DNA from 2 places in the Bacillus sp. 179-C3.3 HS genome. Region 1 is predicted to be linked to the other one. Evidence: a T-box and tRNA genes for the amino acid it is inferred to sense, from the RefSeq annotation. Region 1 holds a T-box; the other holds one or more tRNA genes.

Region 1 (10,949 bases):
GGTGGGCATCCGTATCAATATATAGGATTTTTGCTCCATATGTTTTTTGAATATATTGAATTGCGACCGAGCTGTCATTATAAATACAGAAACCAGATGCACGCCCTTTAAATCCGTGATGAAGACCTCCGCCAAGATTGACAGCATGCTGGGCATGTCCAAGCATGACTTGATCGACTGCGGTTAATGTCCCGCCAACAAGGAGGGAAGCCGCTTCATGCATTCCTGAAAACATCGGTGTATCTTCAGTTCCAAGACCATATCGCTCGCCTTCTTCTATCGACAGCTTGCCTTCGCTTGCTTTTTGCACGGCTTGAATATAATCTCCCGTATGTACGAGCTTTAACTCTTCGAGTGTCGCCATACGCGGCAAGACAATCTCTTCATCTTGCAATGCCCCCATCTTTTGAAGAAGATCATAGGTTAAGTAGACGCGAAGCTGATTGAAAGGGTGATCTTGGTGAAATTGATACGTTTGAAAAGAGGGTGAAAAAACGAAGGTTGCTTCCTTCATTTGATCGTCTGCTCCAAAGGCCAGAGCACCTTGTATCCTTTGGCACGAATCAATTTCGCCACATGATCCGCATGTATGGTCTGAAGGCGGAATACAAGCACTTTCGTCGCCTCATTTGCATGTGGATAGACAAGGACACTTAGCATTTGAATATGTTGCTCCTTTAAAATCGCTGTAATGTCTGCGAGTCCTTCTGTCATGTGCTCCACTTCAACTTCTACATGTGATCCAGGTTGATCTGCTCCTGTCAGTCTGACAAATGTGCGTAGTAAATCTGTTTTCGTAATAATGCCTACGAGCTTGCCCCGTCTAACCACAGGTAGACAGCCAATGCCGTGTTCAAAAAAGACACTAGAAATCTCCTCCACAAAATCAAGCGGGTGTGCAGTCACCGTCTCTAGTACCATAATGTCTTCAACTGGTCGTTGAATAAACAGATGTCTTTTTTCTGTTTCAAAAATACTCGGACTGGCATTTTTGATATCCCGATCTGTCACCATCCCAATCACAGACCCTTGATCAGAGACGATGGGAATATGCCGAATATGATGTGATCTCATCTTTTGAATCGCTGTTTCAATCGTATCGGTTTTTCGAAGCGTAATGACATCACGCACCATAATTTGTTCAATCATCATGTTTTACCAATCCCCTTTGCCAAAAAAACGAATGAACGTTAATACATAAAACGCTGATGGAAACGAAGGCGATCGAAGCGCTCAATTGAATCAGGACTCACGTTTTTTCCGATTCTTGCCATTAAACAATTGGCAGGGTGTGAGCTGATTTCAGGATCGTCTGTTGCAAACCAAACGAGTCCTCCTGCGTTCATCATTTTTTCCATCATTTTTCGATACTCCCAGACATTTTTCTTCGTCCCCTTTAAATCCCAATGCCAATAATATTCAGTTGTAATGATAATGTAGTTCTCCATTTGCTCATCCATCATGCTCACATCAAGTAAATGCTTGCCGAGTGAACATCCCCTAAATGGAGGTGCGACTTCAATTGCACCAAGCTCAATTAAGTTTGCCATGTTCCCCTCTGACCAGCGCTCAAGCGGATCAGGATACAAATACGTGACATACCCTACGACAAGCTCATCTACTCTAGCAATAATCATACGTCCTTCCGGAAGATCTGCTATTTCAACGAGTGCTTGTTTTTGTTCGTCAGGTGTACGAAAAGCCGTTAGCCCTTCGTGAAACGTATAGGTCGCTAGCTCTTTAGCAGGTACTGGGCCTTCAATCAGAATGGTGACTGTTTCTCGTTCAATTGTTTTTGAATAATAAGTTTTAGGATGCTCCACGTATCCACCGCCTCAAATTCTAGTGAGTCGCTTCTATTCTATCTTAAATCTTGTCGTAATTAAAACGGTTTCAGCATAAGTTTTTTAAAAATTGAGAAAAAAAGTCATCTATACTATAATGGTCATTGTAAACGTATGCAAAGGGGGACTGTTTGATGAAATTGAAAACGCTACCATCGGTTAAAGGGGACTATCATTTAAATGATTATGATCGGGCATACAAAGAATTTACATGGGAGGAAGCGAGAAAAGATTTCTCTTGGTATGAAACAGGAAAAATAAATGCAGCCTATGAAGCGATTGACAGACATGCAGACTCGTTTCGAAAGAACAAGGTGGCGCTTCACTACAAAGATTCACAGCGAGATGAAAAGTATACGTTCAGGGATATGAAAGTAAATACAAACAAAGCAGGAAATATGTTAAGAGAAACCGCACACGTCCAAAAAGGAGATCGCGTCTTTATCTTTATGCCAAGATCGCCTGAATTGTATTTCCTTTTACTCGGTGCGATCAAAATAGGTGCAATCGTTGGCCCATTATTTGAAGCATTTATGGAAGGAGCAGTGAAAGATCGCTTAGAAAACAGTGATGCAAAAGTCATTGTGACAACGCCTGATTTACTAGAGCGAATTCCGTTTGCAGAGCTACCAAACCTTGAATCAGTGATCATTGTCGGTGGTGAGAAGCAAGTCATTGATGGCGTGCGGACGATTCAATATGAGGAAACGTTTGAGCGAGCAGCGAAGGAACTCGAGATTGAATGGATGGATGAAAAGGACGGATTCCTGCTCCATTACACGTCTGGATCTACCGGTACGCCAAAAGGAGTATTGCATGTACATGGCGCTATGGTACAGCAAAAACAGACTGGTAAATGGGTGCTAGACCTGAAGGAAGATGATGTGTACTGGTGTACAGCAGATCCAGGCTGGGTAACAGGCACAGTGTACGGCATTTTTTCACCATGGTTAAATGGGGCAACCAATGTCATTTTAGGCGGACGGTTTCATCCTGAGACTTGGTATGAAACGATTGATTCGTTAGGTGTAACCGTTTGGTACAGTGCGCCTACTGCATTTAGAATGCTGATGGGGGCAGGGGATGACCTTGTTCAAAAATATGATCTGAGCTCACTTCGTCACGTATTAAGTGTAGGAGAACCTCTTAATCCTGAAGTGATCCGCTGGGGGGATGCCGTTTTTGGAAAACGAATTCATGATACATGGTGGATGACAGAAACAGGTGCACAGCTGATTTGTAATTATCCATGTATGGACATCAAACCAGGGTCAATGGGGAAACCAATTCCAGGCGTACAGGCAGCGATTGTGGATCATGCAGGGAATGAACTTCCTCCGTACCGGATGGGGAACCTTGCGATTAAAAAAGGCTGGCCGTCCATGATGCATGCCATTTGGAATAATCCTGAAAAATATGAATCTTACTTTATGCCGGGAGATTGGTATGTTTCAGGAGATTCAGCCTATATGGACGAAGACGGATACTTTTGGTTCCAGGGGCGTGTAGATGATGTCATCATGACGTCAGGAGAACGTGTCGGTCCATTTGAGGTCGAAAGCAAACTCGTCGAACATCCAGCGATCGCAGAGGCGGGTGTCATTGGAAAACCAGATCCAGTTCGCGGTGAAATCATCAAAGCATTTATCGCCCTTCGAAGCGGATATGAAGCAACAGACGAGCTAAAAGAAGAGATTCGTTCCTTTGTGAAGAAGGGACTCGCAGCACATGCTGCACCAAGAGAAATTGAGTTTAAAGACAAACTGCCAAAGACGCGCAGCGGAAAAATTATGAGACGTGTGCTGAAAGCATGGGAGCTCAATTTACCTGCTGGCGATCTTTCAACAATGGAAGATTAATCTCTTTCTTCAGTTGACTTGATTCTGAAAGTATGTTAAAAATGACATTAGTTGAATATGAAAAGGTTTTGACTGAGATTCAGTAGAATCATCTTTCCCTGTTTAAGAGAGCTGACGGTCGGTGCGAGTCAGTACAAAGAGATATTCGAATTACCCTCACGAACCGCTTTTACGAAAAGGAGCCTATCAGCTGCCTGATTAGTGAAAGAACGGATCTATCCGTTATCAGTGTAAGTGAAAAGACATGATGTTTCGTCTTTTAAGCAGGGTGGTACCGCGATCTATATCGTCCCTTCGTTCATTCGAAGGGGCGTTTTTTATGTTGAATTGTAAAAAAAGGAGATTTGAACATGAGTCAATTGATGGAAGATTTATCATACAGAGGATTAATTCAGCAACAAACAGATGAAGAAGGGCTAAAAAAATTATTATCAGAAGAAAAAATCAAACTGTACTCTGGTTTTGACCCAACAGCCGACAGCTTGCATATCGGTCACTTACTGCCGATTTTAACATTACGTCGTTTCCAAGAAGCGGGTCATCACCCAATCGCACTTGTTGGAGGCGCTACTGGATTGATCGGTGATCCAAGTTTCAAAAAAGCAGAGCGTTCTTTAAATCCATCAGAGATCGTGGAACAGTGGTCAGAAAAAATCAAAGGCCAACTTTCTCAATTTCTTGACTTTGAAGCAGGAGAAAACCCAGCAGTCATCGTCAACAACTATGACTGGATCAGCCAAATGAATGTCATCACATTCCTTCGTGATATCGGGAAGAACTTCGGTGTGAACTTCATGCTAGCAAAGGATATCGTCAGCTCACGTATTGAGACAGGAATTTCTTACACAGAGTTCAGCTACGTCATCCTGCAATCGTTAGACTTCTTAAACCTTTACAGAAATGAAAACTGTAAGCTGCAAATCGGTGGAAGTGATCAGTGGGGGAATATCACATCTGGACTAGAGCTCATCCGTAAATCCGAAGAAGAAGGCGCAAAAGCATTCGGTCTGACAATGCCTCTAGTGACAAAAGCAGATGGCACGAAATTTGGTAAAACAGAAGGTGGCGCGATCTGGCTAGATAAGGAAAAAACGTCACCATATGAATTCTACCAATTCTGGATCAACTCAGATGACCGAGACGTCGTGAATTACTTAAAATACTTTACGTTCCTATCAAAAGAAGAGATTGCATCGTACGAAGAAAAAGTGCAAACAGCGCCTGAAAAACGTGAAGCACAGCGCCGTTTAGCAGAAGAAGTCACAACACTTGTTCATGGACGTGAATCGCTAGAACAGGCTGTGAACATCTCAAATGCGCTATTTAAAGGCGACATCAAATCTCTAACAGCTGACGAAGTCAAAGTAGGCTTTAAAGATGTTCCATCAATGGAGAAAAGCAACACAGAAGAATTAACACTTGTCGATGCACTTGTTGAATCAAAGCTGTCTCCATCGAAGCGTCAAGCACGTGAGGACATTACCAATGGTGCAGTTTACATCAACGGAGAGAGACAAACGGATAAAGACTATGTCCTTTCAGCTGAAGACCGAATTGAGAACCAATTTACGGTCTTAAGAAGAGGGAAAAAGAAATACTTCCTCGTGACTTACAAGTAAGAATGTGTGCAGCCGGTCTGCGAAAAACCGGCTGCTTTTTTATGCAAATTGAGCTATGAGAGGCCACATAGAGACTAAAAGGCTGTTAGAAGAGAGGTTGTCTAGTCTTTTGGCATTGAACGCTGCGAAAGTCAAAGGTGCTTTTTCATTATTTAATGTCTATTAAATGATTGGACAAACAGTGCCTTGTTCACTTTTTTGTCATATTTTTCTTGTTTAAAATAGAGACGAACAAGATAAATAAGGGGGAATGAAAGTGTCATTATTGATGAAAAGGAGTTTGCAGATTCTCGTTGCACTTGCATTGGTGGTTGGTTCAATGGTTTTCATCCAGCCGAAAGAGATCAAAGCGGCTAAGCATAATCCAGTTGTGATGGTTCATGGTATGGGCGGAGCTTCTTATAACTTTGCTTCAATCAAAAGATATTTGGTGTCACAGGGCTGGGACAGTAACCAATTATATGCTATTGATTTCCTAGACAAAACTGGCAACAACTTAAACAATGGCCCACGTCTATCAAGATATGTCAAAGATGTACTAGCAAAAACGGGCGCGAAAAAAGTAGATATTGTGGCGCATAGCATGGGTGGTGCCAATACGTTGTACTATATCAAACACCTAGACGGTGGAAATAAAATAGAGAACGTCGTGACACTAGGTGGAGCAAACGGACTCGTTTCACTCAGAGCATTGCCAGGCACTGATCCAAACCAAAAAATTCTTTACACTTCTATCTATAGCTCAGCCGATCTCATCGTTGTCAACAGCCTTTCCCGCTTAATCGGAGCAAGAAACGTCCTCATCCACGGCGTCGGACATGTCGGCCTATTAGCCTCCAGCCAAGTGAATGGCTATTTGAAAGAAGGGCTGAATGGCGGGGGACAGAATACGAATTGGTAAATTAAAAAAGACAGCGAAATGTGCTGTCTTTTTGATCTTAGGTTAACTATTTTTCCTTAATTGGTATTCAGCTAAATGGACGGAAGGGTTTAATATAATAGGAGTGAGACAATGACGCAAAAACTAAAGTTATATTTCTTAGGGTATTTCCTTTACTTCCCGATATCTTTTTTCATCATTTATTTCATATGGATGTATGTAGTCAAATCAGCTAAATTATTGGATGTGTTTTCTAACTGTACATCAATCATTGGGATCTATTATCTCATAGCTAGTATGTTTTTCTTGTTTTTACTTCAAGTCAAATTCAAAAATGCTAATTGACAACCCCTCATCGCGTATAAATGAAAATGTGCCAATACAATGAAAAGCTCCTAGAATCACATCTAGGAGCTTTTCATCTTCACCTATTAAGCTTGCACATCCCGAGATTGTTTTCTATGCTCAATACCTGAATAAATGATGTCAATTCCCACGAATAAAAAGCAAACAAAGAAAGATAAAATCAATGTGCCGTTGCCCCAAATAGAAACATTCACTACGTCCATGTCGAGTACAAATCGAATTGAAAGGTACATCACGATCCACGAACTGATAAATTCAAGTACATATTTGAGCCACTCGGGGAATTTCAATAAATAGAAAATGCCTTTCCCGATGAATAGCAAGAAGGTTGACCAGAATATCACAATGAGGCTGACCAATAAAGAGAACGTCAACAGCGATATAAACGAATCATAGGTGATATATTCACCGAAAAGAAAGTTCACTCCGATGGAGACAACGTAAAGGATCGCGCTTGGTAACATGACAGCAAAACTCAAGGAAACAAAGAGAAGGAAAATGAGTAGGATGGAAGCTATCACGCCAGGTGGTTCATCTATCACATGTGTCTTTCTTAAAATCGTATAGAAAATTAGAGCGATAAGCAGTAGCACTAAAAGAATCGTGATGATATTCAAATGAATTTCCCCCAGTTCAAGCGAATAAGACGAGCAACGTGCTATTAAGTTTATCATCAGCATTTTGTTTTTTGAAAGCATGTCTGTCTATGCCCATTATAAGGAAAATGGGAGAGGGGGTAAAGTCCAATAGCGCATGACCGTTGGGACAATATGGTCAGGGAGAAAACGAATGAAACAAAAAACCCTAGATATCCTTGAATAATCAAGGTCTCTAGGGTTTGTTTGATCACTGTAGTGAAATTAACGAGAGTAGAACTCAACGATAAGTTGTTCGCTGATTTCTGGTGATAATTCAGAACGCTCTGGAAGACGAGTGAAAGTACCTTCAAGCTTTTCAGCATCGAAAGAAAGGTATTCAGGAACGAAGTTGTTTACTTCAACTGATTCTTTCACAATTGCAAGGTTTTGAGATTTTTCACGAAGAGAAATCGTTTGACCTGGTTTCACAGAGAAAGATGGGATATCTACACGGCTTCCATCAACAAGGATGTGACCATGGTTTACTAGCTGACGAGCTTGGCGACGAGTACGTGCAAGGCCAAGACGGTATACTAGGTTGTCAAGGCGAGTTTCAAGAAGGATCATGAAGTTTTCACCTTGTTTACCAGGAATCTTAGCAGCTCTGTCATATAGTGTACGGAATTGACGTTCGTTCACACCGTACATGTGACGAAGCTTTTGCTTCTCTTGTAATTGTAAACCGTATTCAGATAGTTTTTTGCGTTGTCCTGGACCATGTGGGCCTGGAGCGTAAGGGCGTTTTTCAAGTTCCTTACCTGTTCCGCTTAATGAAATGCCTAAACGGCGGGAAATCTTCCAACTTGGACCTGTATAGCGAGCCATAATGTGACTCCTCCTTATTGTTTTTATTTGTGAAAAATAAAAACCGTCTGTTCTTCCTCTTTTTCGTCATTATGTTTTCATGCACCCTCGCTCCAGCAGCAGGGAGTTACAAGATGCACCTCCTAATAGAAGGAACAAAATGATACAAAAAAGCCGAACAAAAAGGCTGCCATATTTCACACAAACTCTATTATATGACGCTGATCTGGAGAAGTCAACCTATATTAGAAGGGAAGCATCAAGGGACTATCACTAAAATAGAAAAAAGCAGACAATTGTCTGCTTTTCGTCATGATGATGCATCCGTAGAGGCTGACAAAGCATGTTGAAGAGCCTCTGTAAATTGAATTAAGTATGTCTCATCCACTTCACTGAAACGATCTTTCACAGGGCTATCAATATCAAGCACCCCGATGATTTGGCCGTTTACTTTGAGGGGAATGACAATCTCAGATTGTGAAGCCGCATCGCATGCAATATGTCCAGGGAATGCATGTACATCTGCGATTCGCTGGACGTCACCTGTTGCAAAGGCTGTGCCACAAACGCCCTTTCCAGAAGGGATACGCACACATGCAGGGAGCCCGTTAAACGGTCCAAGCACAAGTTCGCCGTCTTTTGCCAAATAAAAACCGGCCCAGTTGACTTCAGGCAGCGAGTGATACAATAAAGCGGCCGCATTTGCTAAGTTGGCGATGAGATCTGGTTCGCCTTCCGTAATCGCTTCTACTTGCTTAATCATCATTTGGTAGTCTTTCGATGGATCGCCAGACTGTTTTTCGACATGAAACATGAAAATCTCCTACTTTCTATCTAAAAAATACAACACTTGCGTCTTTCGTGAAGGATTTGTCGAGCGAATGTAAAAGGAACTTCGGCTTCCATCTTGAAGTATGTACGTATGAAGAGGGGTGAGCGGATGAAAACATCAACAACCGTGCAAACAAAAGACCGTATTATTGATGCTGCCATCAGACTTTTTAACCAAAAAGGATTTTCTGGAACCTCTGTCCGTGAGATTGCAAAGGAAGCAAACGTCAACGTTGCCCACATATCGTATTACTTTCAAGGGAAGGGAGGGTTGCTTGAACACCTCGTCTCCAATTTTTATGAAGGGTACATTCACATGATCGAATCACAAGTCCATCACATGGAGCCTTGTCACGCAAGAGAATGTTTACTTCATGTGGTTTTTGATATTTTATCTTATCAGCACGAACATCGTCAATTAACCCGTTTCGTTTATCGAGAGGTGACGATTGACTCTACGTTAATCAGAGAAATCATGTCGACCTATTTAACAAAGGAGAAATATTTGTTTCAGCTTATGATAGAAAAAGGGAAAAACACCCATGTGATTTGTGAGCAGCTCTCACTCTCATCGTTCATGATTCAATTAAAATCACTTTTGATGATGCCTTATTTACAGCCGCAATATTTAACAGAGGTGCTTTTTCTGAACCCAAGTGAGCCTTACTTCTATCAGATGTATTACAAGGAACTCTGCCGGTCGCTTCACCATTTGCTAGAACCGAAGGAACAGAGCTTAGATGTTCATATGAATCTTATCATGTCTTCAAATTGATCATAGGCATACCCGACATCTTCCGCTTGATGGGCATCAGACCCAAAAATGAGCGGAATTTTTTTCTTTTTGGCAAGGTCAATCATCCATGGATCTAAATAGATACTTCTGGCATATGTTTTACGGAGTCCTGATGTATTAAAATCTAAGGACATGCCTTTTTTTGCCGTTTCTTCAAGACAAAGGGTGGCCATTTCACAGAGCCTAGGAGACATATCGTATGGGAAAAGCTGTTTGAATTTCTGGACAAGTGTGATATGACCGATTCTCTTTGGCTTATAGTGACCTAAAGATGATAGAATAGAAGCATGAATTTGCTCATAGTAGCTTTGATAGACGCCTTCTACATGTCCATAGATTTTGATGAGCTCCTTGAAGGCATGTTCGTCGAAATCAAGGCAAATGTAGTCATGACCAGCAGGAAGAAAGTGAACAGATAATATCCCGTCATCTAATTCGGGACCGTAGCAGTCTAAAAAGGCACTTGTTTCCTCTTCGTACGCTTTGATATAGTCAACCTCAAGCCCAGTTTTTACTATTAATTCCCCTTTGTACTCCTGTTTCAGCCGATCCAGTGTAGTCAAATAAGATTCGAGATCTTGTTGTTTCATGGCACTATCCTTTTGCGGGGTTGGATCTTGAAACGAAGGAGGTAGCGGGGCATGTTCGGTAAAGGTGATGGAATCAAATCCCTTTTTAATGGCTTTTTCAATATAAGAATGAAAGGAATCAAGCGAGCCGTGCGGGCAAAATGGTGTATGTACATGTGCATCTTGTTTCAGCATGTCGTCACCTCTTGTCGATTTTTTGAAAAACGTGATATGTATAGCGAAAATAATGAAAAATCATGACCCAAAATGCTGGTTACATGGTATCATAATAACAATGAAAACGACAGCATCCGCATACATAAAATGAGGTCACACAGGATACGTGTGATCAAATGATAGAAAGTGTTTTAACTTTCTTGAAAAAACATACATAAAACTGTGAAAGGATCATTTTTGGATGACAGATGATCCTGCTGATAAAAACACATGCAAAGCGGACACGAAAGGGTTCTCAGGTCTACTCGGGACACATTTACCCTGACATCACTTAGATCACAACAAGGGGGCTCATTATGGAGTTAATCATCGGTTTAATTGTCATTTTGCTTGCCTTGTTTTCAGTCGGTTATTTTCTACGGAAAAATATATATAAAGAGATCGACCGATTGGAAGCATGGAAAATTGAAATTTTAAACAGATCAATTGTAGAAGAAATTTCAAAAATCAAACACTTAAAAATGACCGGAGAAACAGAGCAGTTTTTTGAAAGATGGCGTGCAGAG
Region 2 (10,949 bases), on a different contig from region 1:
CCGTGACATCCCCTTTGACGGTTTCACCTTTAGGTACAGTCACTGTATCATTTTCAACAACGAGATTCGGTTGCTTTGACACACTGAAATTATGATCCGTATTCCAGCTCGTAAATAGGCTTCCTCCCATTAAAATGAGGAAAAGAGCTGCGGCCACGATGAGCGGGTGCGCTTTGATCCACCGGTGAACGGACACACGCTTTTTCTCTTTTGGAAGACCTGCCATCACCTTTGCAGTAAAATCAGATGGTGCTTCTATATGAGATGTACTCTGCACAAGCGCGATGGATTTCTCAATTTGTTGAAAATGAGTACGGCACTCCTCACACGATTGCAGATGGCTTTTTAATACTTTTTCATCTTCGGGAAAAAGATCCCCGTCTAAATACTGATGCATAAGCTGGACGATTTTATCTTGACAGCTCATTAAAATCACCTCACTTAAAGGTCTCTCAACTGTTTCCGGAGAGCCTCTCTCCCCCTGTGTATTCTCGTTTTCACCGTACCAACCGGTATATTCAGAATCTCACTAATTTCTTTTAATGAGAGTTCGTCTATATACTTTAATACGATGACCGATCGATATTTATCGGGTAACCTAAGAATTTTTTGCTGAATGGTGCTCGATAATTCAAGAGACACCACTTCATCTTCTGGCAAAACGCCATCAGCTGCGATTTGAGAATACATATTCAGTCCTTCAGTTCCTGCCACCTTTGCATCTAAATAATAATCCGGCTTTTTTTTACGAATACGGTCAATGGTCAGGTTGGTTGCAATTCGATAAAGCCAAGTAGAAAATTTACGATTCACATCAAAGCTTTCAATATTCACAAAAGCACGAATAAACGCCTCCTGTGCAATATCTTCTGCTTCGTGTGCATTTCCAAGCATGCGATAGCACAGCTGATAAATTTTATCTTTATACAGGTCTACGATGTCTGCAAATGCATTCTGGTCGCCTTTTTTGACTTGCTTAATTCTTTTCTTAATCATTGTTTCCATCATTTTTCAACCTCTGCCTTCACCGGTCTTTATGTATACGAACCTCTTTCCAAAAGGTTTCATTTTTCCTCTAAAATTTAGTGTAACAAATTTTTCACAGTGTGTTACGCTTATCAGCCAGTAAAAACCTTAATATATTCTTAAAATTCACTTTTCCTTTCTGAAAATAAAAAAGACCGGGAACAAGTCCCGCTCTTACAATAATTTTTCACCCATTAAAGAACCGATTAATGCGACGGCTGCTTCTGCTGTTTTATTTCGCTCATCTAATACTGGATTGACTTCAACAAACTCAGCTGAAGTCAAAATGCCCGCCTCCTCTAAAAGCTCCATCGCAAGGTGACTCTCCCGATAACTAATACCACCTGCAACAGGAGTCCCTACACCTGGACACTCTGCAGGGTCTAATCCATCTAAATCAAGAGATAAATGCACACCATCTGTACTTGCCTTTAAGTATTCAATGGCTTCCTCCATCACCTTTGTCATCCCCATCCGATCAATTTCATGCATCGTATACACCTTAATACCCTTTTCCCTAATCAATGCTCTCTCTCCATCGTCCAAGGAGCGAGCACCAATTAAAATGACATTTTCGGGCTTTATTTTTGGAAAATAACCACCTATATTGATTAAATCACCATGCCCAATTCCTAAACTGACAGCAAGTGGCATACCATGTATATTTCCAGAAGGTGACGTTTCCTCTGTATTTAAGTCGCCGTGTGCATCATACCAGATCACACCCAAATTTTTATAATGCTTGGCAACACCCGCAAGTGTTCCAATAGCAATACTATGATCACCGCCTAAAATAAGCGGAAAAGAACCGGACTGTACGATATGGTCGACCTTTTCAGCAAGCAGCTCATTTGCCCCCGCATTTTCCGTTAAATTTTTTAGCTTCTCACTCGTAAAAAGTCCTTTTTCATCGTCTCTTTGCTCGACTGGAATATCCCCTAAGTCTTCCACCTCAAATGAAAGCGATTCCAATTTTTCTTTCACTCCTGCACATCGAATGGCACTTGGTCCCATATCAACGCCCCTTCTCGTTTGACCAAGATCCATGGGAACCCCCACAAGTGTAATCTTTTGTTTATCCCCCATACGTACATCCCCTTTCCATTCATGTCTTTATTTTACTGTTACACTGGCTCATGACTCAACTCAACAAGATTTTGAATAGTTATACATTCCATTTTCCAAACATAAAAAAGACACCTTTTTATAAAAGGTGTCTTGACTGGGCTAGCTGGATTCGAACCAACGCATGACGGAGTCAAAGTCCGTTGCCTTACCGCTTGGCTATAGCCCAAAAATGGTGGAGGGGGGCGGATTCGAACCGCCGAACCCGGAGGGAGCGGATTTACAGTCCGCCGCGTTTAGCCACTTCGCTACCCCTCCACATATGGAATTGATAAAAGAAAAACAGTGCCGGCAAGAGGACTTGAACCCCCAACCTACTGATTACAAGTCAGTTGCTCTACCAGTTGAGCTACACCGGCATATGGTGGAGGATGACGGGCTCGAACCGCCGACCCTCTGCTTGTAAGGCAGATGCTCTCCCAGCTGAGCTAATCCTCCACATTATGGTGACCCGTACGGGATTCGAACCCGTGTTACCGCCGTGAAAGGGCGGTGTCTTAACCGCTTGACCAACGGGCCAGTCGTCAAGTTTGCTGTTTCCGTGAAGCTGACAAAAGTTATTATATACAGGTTGTCCCCCTTTTGTAAAGGAGAATTTTATTTTTTTTATTTTCTAACAATTCCCCCTCTCTTTTCACCTTATATTTTAAAATTTAGTTTCACCATTTGGATATTCCATTGAAATTTTATATCACGACCAATATACTGAAAATAAAGAAAGAAGGAGGGATGTTATTTGCAACCGTCTCAACTACGTTCTTTAACAACAGAATCAAGAAACCCAAACACAATGGAAATCTCCCAAGTAGACCCACTCACAATGCTCGAGATGATCAATCAAGAAGATTTGAAGGTCGCTGAAGCGGTTCACTGTGTATTGCCACATGTAAAAATAGCTAGTGATTTTGCCTATGAGTCCATTACAAATGGGGGTAGGTTGATTTATTTAGGAGCTGGAACGAGTGGCAGAATTGGTGTTATGGATGCTGTTGAATGTCCACCCACCTATAGCGTTTCACCTGATGTGATTGTCGGCATAATGGCAGGTGGAGACAACGCTTTTTCACACGCTGCTGAAGATGTAGAAGACAGTAAAGAAGCCGGTAAGCAAGATTTAGAACACATTCAACTAACATCAAAAGATACTGTCGTTGGCATTGCAGCAAGCGGAAGAACTCCCTATATACTTGGTGCTTTATCCTATGCGACATCCATTGGCGCAAAAACGGTGGCCCTCAGTTGCAACGAAAAAGCGGAGATAAGCCAGCTAGCTGACTGCGCCATTGAAGTGGTCGTTGGACCAGAAGCAATTACCGGATCGACACGAATGAAAGCAGCAACCGCTCATAAGATGATTTTAAATATGATATCTACCACTGTCATGATTAGACAAGGCAAAGTATATGAAAATCTCATGGTCGATGTGAAAGTCAGCAATCATAAACTAAAAGAACGCGCCATCTCTATCATTCAACACGTGACAAACACTTCCTATGAACATGCAACAGAAACACTGGAAGCAGCAGACCTTGAAGTCAAAACAGCCATCGTCATGCTTCAGACAAACACAGACAAGAAAACAGCGAAAGACTTACTAAACCAAACGAACGGACACATTAACAAAGCCATTTTACATGATCAATCCTAAAAAGGAGGGTACTCTATGTCAGCAGGTGGACTGACCTTACTCCATACAATGAAATCAAAACTCCCCAAATCCGAAAAAATGATCGCAGACTATATCATCGCCCATCCTGACAAAGTCATAAAAAGCACAATACACGAAATGAGTCAGGCTGCTGGCGCAAGTAGCTCTGCCGTCATCCGCCTTTGTAAATCTCTTGGGCTAAATGGGTATCATGATTTAAAAATGCGAATTGCTGGGGATTTAATGGATACTAATAAACAAGGCTATAGAGATATTGAACAAGATGAACCTCTTCACTCCATTATTCAAAAAGCAGCAGGAAATTCAATTCAATCCATAAAAGACACGGCGGCTCTTTTAAATGAAGACTCTTTAGAAAAAGCTGTTCAGCTACTACTATCAGCAAAACAAATCCATTTTATCGGCGTTGGTGCATCTGGCATTGTTGCCGCCGATGCACAGCAGAAATTTCTGAGAATCAACTATGCAGCCACAGCATTTACTGACATGCACATCGCCTCCACAGTCATCGCAAATGCGGGAAAGGACGACATTGTTTTCGGAATATCCTTTTCAGGGGAAACAATAGATATCATTCAGACATTACAACTCGCCAAAGATCAGCAAGTGAAAACCATTGCCCTAACGCATCCAGGTCAGACTAGCGTTTCTGCGTTATGTGATGTACATCTATCAACTGCCGGTTCCAATGAGGCGCCCTTTCGAAGTGCTGCCACTTCCTCTAGGTTGGCACAGCTCTACTTAATCGATGTCTTATTCCTCAGTGTCGCTTCCCGTCAATACGTGCAAACCGCACATTATATTGATAAGACAAGGCATGCCATCCACTCCATGAAACGGAAAACAAAGGGGGATTCAACATGAGTCAGCAAGAGAAATATCAGCAGTTAGCGGAAGATATTCTTTCGCTCTGCGGTGGTTCAGATAATATTTCTTCCCATACACATTGCATGACACGTCTCCGTATTACGCCGATTGACAACGAGAAAGTACAAATGAAAGAGATGAAAGAGCTTGATGGCGTGATTGGCGTCGTCGAGGCGGAAACACTTCAAATCATTTTAGGCACCGGCGTTGTCAATCAAGTATCAATTGCATTTGAACAGCTACTAAGCAACTCTGGAACATACCATTTAAATGACGAAGCAAAAAAGAACAAGCAAGCCATTTCACAGAAAAACCGTACCCCCTTCAAATTATTTCTACGACGCATTGCCAGCATCTTTATTCCCATCATTCCGGCACTCGTTGCCTCAGGTCTTATTACAGGAATCACAAAAGCCATCGTGCAAGCAGGCTGGCTTGATGGAAAATCGCAAACCGCCATGATTTTAACGGTCATTGGTTCAGGTTTGTTTGCCTATCTCGGTATATTAGTAGGGTCAAATGCCGCGAAGGAATTTGGCGGGTCACCTGCATTAGGTGCACTCGCTGGTATTCTCATCATCAACCCAGCCTCAGCAGACATTATTTTATTTGGCACAAATATTCTACCAGGAAGAGGCGGACTGATCGGGGTGCTTCTTGCAGCCATTTTTATGGCATTCGTTGAAACCAGAATGAGACGCCTCGTTCCACCATCACTTGATATCATCGTCACACCAACCATCACACTCCTCATTACAGGTATCTTTACGTATGTGATCTTCATGCCAGTTGGCGGGTTTCTATCTGATCTCATCACCGCTGGACTCACTTACCTATTAAACATTGGCGGTATCTTCGCTGGTTTTGTACTAGGTGCTACCTTCCTCCCTCTAGTTGTAACAGGACTTCATCAAGGATTAACACCGATCCACATGGAGCTCATCCATTCCATTGGGGATGATCCTCTACTGCCAATCCTTGCAATGGGAGGCGCAGGACAGGTAGGAGCTGCTTTCGCAATTCTAAAGAAGACGAAAAAGAAAAAGCTAAAAAGAGCCATTGCAGGTGGACTTCCTTCAGGTATGCTTGGCATTGGAGAACCACTTATATTCGGTGTCACGTTGCCACTTGGAAGACCGTTCCTCACTGCCTGTCTCGGCGCTGGAATCGGCGGCGCATTTCAAGCCTATTTCCAAATTGCAACCAAAGCAATTGGTGTCTCTGGACTCCCGCTAACCTTTATTGTCCACACACATCAAATGCTTCTTTACTTAATCGGTCTGTTCATTGCATATTTGGCTGGATTCATCTTCACATACTTATTTGGATTTCATGATGACATGGCGAGTGAATTCAAGGATACGAATGAATAAGGAGGCGCCGCAATTGAAGAAATACTTTTTCATCATGACATGTCTGCTGATGCTCATTGGCTTACCTGTGCAAACATTCGCAACTAGCTCTCTCCATGCACCTGAAGAATACCCTGTTTTAAAAAAAGTGAAAAAGCCAGAACAAGTAGGCTTTTCTTCTAGGCAACTTAGGAAGGTTGATCAAATGATTCAAAACGATATCGACGCTGGATTTCCAGGAGCCGCTCTCATCATCATCAAAAACGGGAAGATCGTCCATCAAAAATCCTACGGCTATCGGCAAAAATACAACGGTACATCCACACTCAAGTCATTTAAAAAAATGAAAAAGAATACACTATTCGATTTGGCGTCTAACACAAAAATGTATGCCACGAACTATGCCCTTCAAAAGCTTGTATACGAACAAAAACTAGACGTGAATGAAAAAATACAAGCGATTCTCCCAGACTTTCAAGATGAACGGGCAGCTAAGATAACCGGAAAAGATCAACTTCGTGTAAAGGATCTTCTCACCCATTCTGCAGGGCTCCCATCCAGTGTCTTATTTTATAGCAAAGAAGCAGCTGGCTCATTTTTCTCACAAGATAGAGAAACGACCATGAAGTGGCTTCCTAAAGTACCCCTGCAATACGAGCCAGGAACGCAGCATGTATATAGCGATATCGACTACATGCTTTTAGGCATGATTATCGAAAAAAAGACAGGAATGCCTCTTGATCAATATGTAGAATCTACGATCTATCGGCCACTAGGTCTCAAACATACAACATTCAATCCACTGCAAAAAGGATTCAAACCGAAGCATTTTGCAGCAACAGAGCGCTTAGGGAATACACGTGATGGTGTGATTGAATTTGAACATATTCGACGATACACCTTGCTAGGTGAAGTACACGATGAGAAAGCATACTACTCAATGGCTGGAGTCTCAGGTCATGCAGGTCTTTTCTCTAACACTTCAGATATGGCCGTACTTCTCCAACTTATGCTCAACAAAGGCAAGTATGGAAAGACAACTATTTTTGATCAAGCATCCATTGATCTCTTTACAACATCCTCAGACACGAATCCAACTTACGGTCTAGGCTGGCGAAAAAACGGACACACTGACATGAACTGGATGTTTGGGACACATGCAAGTAAAGAAGCATATGGTCACACGGGTTGGACTGGAACAATGACATTAATTGACCCAAAACATCAACTAGGCATCGTTTTATTAACGAATAAAAAACATTCGCCTGTCATTTCACCTGGAACCAATCCTAATCAATTTTCAGGTGACCTGTTCCCTACGGGTACTTATGGAAGCATCATGACCGCAATCTACGAATCTTTTCAGTAAAAGGAGGAATTAGATGTTCAAATCTCTCGTTCCCGCTACCCTACTGTTGTCCTTGCTAACCTCATCCATTCCAATGGAGAAGGTTAGCTCTGCCCCCATTCCAACGGCTAAGCGAATGGTTCAAGACATGTCACTCGATGAGAAAATTGGCCAAATGCTCATGCCAGACTTTCGTCATTGGCAAACAAAAAATGAATCTTCACCTATAGGCTTAACAAAAATGAACAAAGAAGTATCTCAACTTGTGGAAAAATATCATCTAGGCGGCGTCATCTTATTTGCAGAGAATGTCACTGAAACAAAACAAACCGTCAAACTCACTCATGAATTTCAAAAAGCATCCCCAAACATTCCTTTACTCATTTCAATTGATCAAGAAGGAGGAATCGTCACAAGACTACAAAAGGGAACACATTTCCCAGGAAATATGTCGATTGGCGCCTCTAGAAGTATAAAAAATGCATATGACACAGGAAAAATCATCGGGAAAGAATTAAACGCTTTAGGCATCAATACAAACTTCTCACCTGTTCTTGATGTGAATCATAACCCAAATAACCCCGTCATTGGTGTCCGTTCCTTTGGCTCTGACCCTGCACTTGTCACAAGACTTGGTCTTCAAACGATGAAAGGACTTCAAAAGGAAAAGACCATATCCACATTAAAACATTTTCCAGGACATGGTGACACAGCTGTCGATAGTCACTACGGACTGCCACTCGTTGAACATGACATAAATCGTTTAAAAGAGGTTGAACTGTATCCATTTCAACAAGCAATCAACGCAGGTGCGGATATGGTCATGACCGCCCATGTTCAATTCCCAGCTATTGACGACACAACTTATCAAAGTAAAAAAGATGGCGAAAAAATCATGGTTCCCGCTACTCTATCTAAAAAAGTGATTACACACTTATTAAAAAAAGAGATGGGCTTTCAAGGTGTTGTTGTGACGGACGCCTTAAATATGAAAGCGATTGCGGATAACTTCGGACAGAAAGAAGCCGTAGTGATGGCCATTAAAGCAGGCGTCGACATCGCCCTCATGCCAGCACCTGTCACCTCCCTAAAAACGGAGAAAAACCTAGACAATGTGTTCAATGCTTTAAAACAAGCCGTTTTAAATCAGGAAATCCCGATGTCTCAGATCAACCAATCTGTCGAAAACATTCTTCAATTAAAGATCAAACGCGGCATCATTTCCACCAAAAAACCAGCAACTCTTGAAGAAAAAATCAAAAAGGCGACTCAAATCGTTGGGAAAAAGTCGCATCGTAAAGCAGAACAAAAAATGGCGCGTGAAGGAATCACTTTGCTTAAAAATAAAAACAAGATCTTACCTTTTAAGCCTAAAAAGGGTAACAACATTGTGGTCATGGCACCTTACGAAGACCAAACAAAAGCAATGAAGGTCACCATTGAATCACTAATCAAGCAAAAAAAGATTAAGCCTGTCCATCTTCAATCATACGCTTTTGCAAATAAAACCTTCTCAAAGGAAACAGCCAAACTGATTCAAGAGTCAGATTATGTCATTACAGGCTCTTACGTCATCCAAAATGACCCAGCTGTGAATGATGGTGTGATTGATGACAATGTACAGGATCCAAAGAAATGGGCAACCGCCTTCCCTCGTGCTGTCATGAAAGAAGCCATGTCACAAAACAAAAAAATGGTGATGATGAGTCTTAGAAATCCTTATGACGCCGCAAATTTTGAAGAAGCAGATGCCTTACTTGCCGTTTATGGTTTTAAAGGGTACGAAAACGGACAATTCAACCAACCGAATATTCCTGCCGGGCTAGAAGTAATCTTTGGAGCAGCAACACCTAAAGGTAAACTACCAGTCAATATCCCATCTGTCACTCATTCAAATCAAATCCTTTACCCTTTTGGCTATGGACTGAACTTGAAAGGAAAGCAGATCAAATAGGAGGGATTCCTTTGAAGAAGACGACTTGCCTGATACTCGCAAGCATTCTCATGATAAGTACAGTGACGGCAGCCTCCCCCACAGATCAAGGACGAACAGACACAATAGGAAAAAAAACAGCTGTCAAAACAGGGATCGAAACCTTACTCTCAAGTAACCTCTCATGGCTAAAAGGAAAAAGGATAGGGCTCATTACGAATCCAACCGGCATTGATTCAAACATGAAAAGCAGTGTCGACCTCCTCTTTGAACACCCAAATATTCAGCTGACCGCCTTATATGGACCTGAACACGGCGTACGCGGCGATGCACAAGCAGGAGAAGGCATCGAATCCTATACCGATGAAAAAACAGGCCTACCCGTTTACTCTTTGTATGGAAAAACGAGAAAACCAACTCCTGATATGCTTCAACATGTAGATATGCTTCTATTTGACATTCAAGACGTTGGCACTCGTTATTACACCTATATTTATACAATGGCCTATGCCATGGAAGCGGCAAAAGAAAACAACATTCCCTTTGTTGTCTTAGATCGTCCAAATCCCATTAGCGGGCTTAAAGTAGAGGGACCTGTACTAGAACTTGAACACGCCTCATTTGTAGGCCTCTATCCAATCCCATTAAGACATGGAATGACCACTGGGGAACTCGCAAACATGTTTAATAAAGAGTTTGATATCAACGCAGATGTAACAGTGATTAAAATGGAAAATTGGAAGCGAGACATGACGTTCGATGACACAAGGCTCCCGTTCGTCCTTCCTTCCCCTAACATGCCGACAGTTGATAGTACCTTTGTCTATCCTGCCACAGGTCTAATTGAAGGCACAAACGTCTCAGAGGGCAGAGGAACGACAAAGCCATTTGAGCTCATTGGTGCTCCATATATGAATAGCAACGAGCTTGCTGATCATTTAAACCGTTTGCACTTAAAAGGGGTTCAATTTAGACCAGTTTCGTTTACACCAACCTTCTCAAAACATGCTGGCACTTTGTCACATGGCGTACAGCTATATGTAAAAGATCGATCTTCATTTGACGCAGTCAAAACAGGATTGTCTATCATCAAAGCAATACATGATTTGTATCCTCATGACTTTCAGTTCCTACAAACAGGCAGCTTTGATAAACTCATCGGGAATGGCTGGGTCAAAGAAGAAATCAAACAAGGCACATCAATCAAACACATCATGAAACGCTATCATCACGACCTCAAAACATTCGAAAAGAAACGAAAGAAATACCTCATGTATTAAGGCGCAAAAAAACCTCCATCCTTTTAGATGGAGGTTTCTTATATAGATTTAGTTATACCAGATGTGTTCAGTTCAAAACGATGAAGCAAAAAGCCAAAAAGAGCAGCCAGCACTTGTTGGAACAACATACCAATCACAACCGGAACTGCAACTGCTGGGGGAAAAAAGCTAATAGCAAGTACAGCACCTGCACTGATATTTCTCATTCCCCCTGTATACACAATAGCTACAATTTCCCCTTGCGTACATTTCATTGCCTTCGCAATCATCCATGCAAACGCATAACCACTCATCGCAATGAAAAACACCACTGATGCCTTACTAAAAAAAGCAGCATCTAGCTCACGCA

The links. A T-box is a leader RNA that pairs with one kind of tRNA and senses whether it is charged. The one in region 1 lies ahead of tyrS (tyrosine--tRNA ligase), so its partner is inferred to be a tRNA-Tyr.
Region 2: it encodes a tRNA-Tyr, which carries the amino acid that the T-box ahead of tyrS (tyrosine--tRNA ligase) is inferred to sense. The anticodon was not compared.

The regions. Positions count from the first base shown of each region.
Region 1 is NZ_JBFEFT010000003.1:93,461-104,409, forward strand. It holds gene AB1K80_RS03575 (acetoin utilization protein AcuC) at 1-514, opposite strand, end outside; gene AB1K80_RS03580 (CBS and ACT domain-containing protein) at 511-1,152, opposite strand; gene AB1K80_RS03585 (GNAT family N-acetyltransferase) at 1,191-1,823, opposite strand; gene acsA (acetate--CoA ligase) at 1,979-3,703, shown strand; T-box leader at 3,763-4,000, shown strand; gene tyrS (tyrosine--tRNA ligase) at 4,054-5,322, shown strand; gene AB1K80_RS03600 (esterase/lipase family protein) at 5,642-6,223, shown strand; gene AB1K80_RS03605 (hypothetical protein) at 6,634-7,185, opposite strand; gene rpsD (30S ribosomal protein S4) at 7,429-8,031, opposite strand; gene AB1K80_RS03615 (GAF domain-containing protein) at 8,321-8,824, opposite strand; gene refZ (forespore capture DNA-binding protein RefZ) at 8,951-9,616, shown strand; gene hisJ (histidinol-phosphatase HisJ) at 9,586-10,401, opposite strand; gene ezrA (septation ring formation regulator EzrA) at 10,740-10,949, shown strand, end outside.
Region 2 is NZ_JBFEFT010000029.1:2,698-13,646, reverse strand. It holds gene rsiW (anti-sigma-W factor RsiW) at 1-427, opposite strand, end outside; gene sigW (RNA polymerase sigma factor SigW) at 442-1,005, opposite strand; gene rocF (arginase) at 1,201-2,112, opposite strand; tRNA gene AB1K80_RS15445 (tRNA-Gln) at 2,249-2,320, opposite strand; tRNA gene AB1K80_RS15440 (tRNA-Tyr) at 2,325-2,409, opposite strand; tRNA gene AB1K80_RS15435 (tRNA-Thr) at 2,438-2,510, opposite strand; tRNA gene AB1K80_RS15430 (tRNA-Val) at 2,514-2,589, opposite strand; tRNA gene AB1K80_RS15425 (tRNA-Glu) at 2,596-2,670, opposite strand; gene murQ (N-acetylmuramic acid 6-phosphate etherase) at 2,942-3,799, shown strand; gene AB1K80_RS15415 (MurR/RpiR family transcriptional regulator) at 3,815-4,684, shown strand; gene AB1K80_RS15410 (PTS transporter subunit EIIC) at 4,681-6,060, shown strand; gene pbp4b (penicillin binding protein PBP4B) at 6,074-7,408, shown strand; gene AB1K80_RS15400 (glycoside hydrolase family 3 protein) at 7,422-9,341, shown strand; gene AB1K80_RS15395 (exo-beta-N-acetylmuramidase NamZ domain-containing protein) at 9,353-10,600, shown strand; gene AB1K80_RS15390 (bile acid:sodium symporter family protein) at 10,639-10,949, opposite strand, start outside.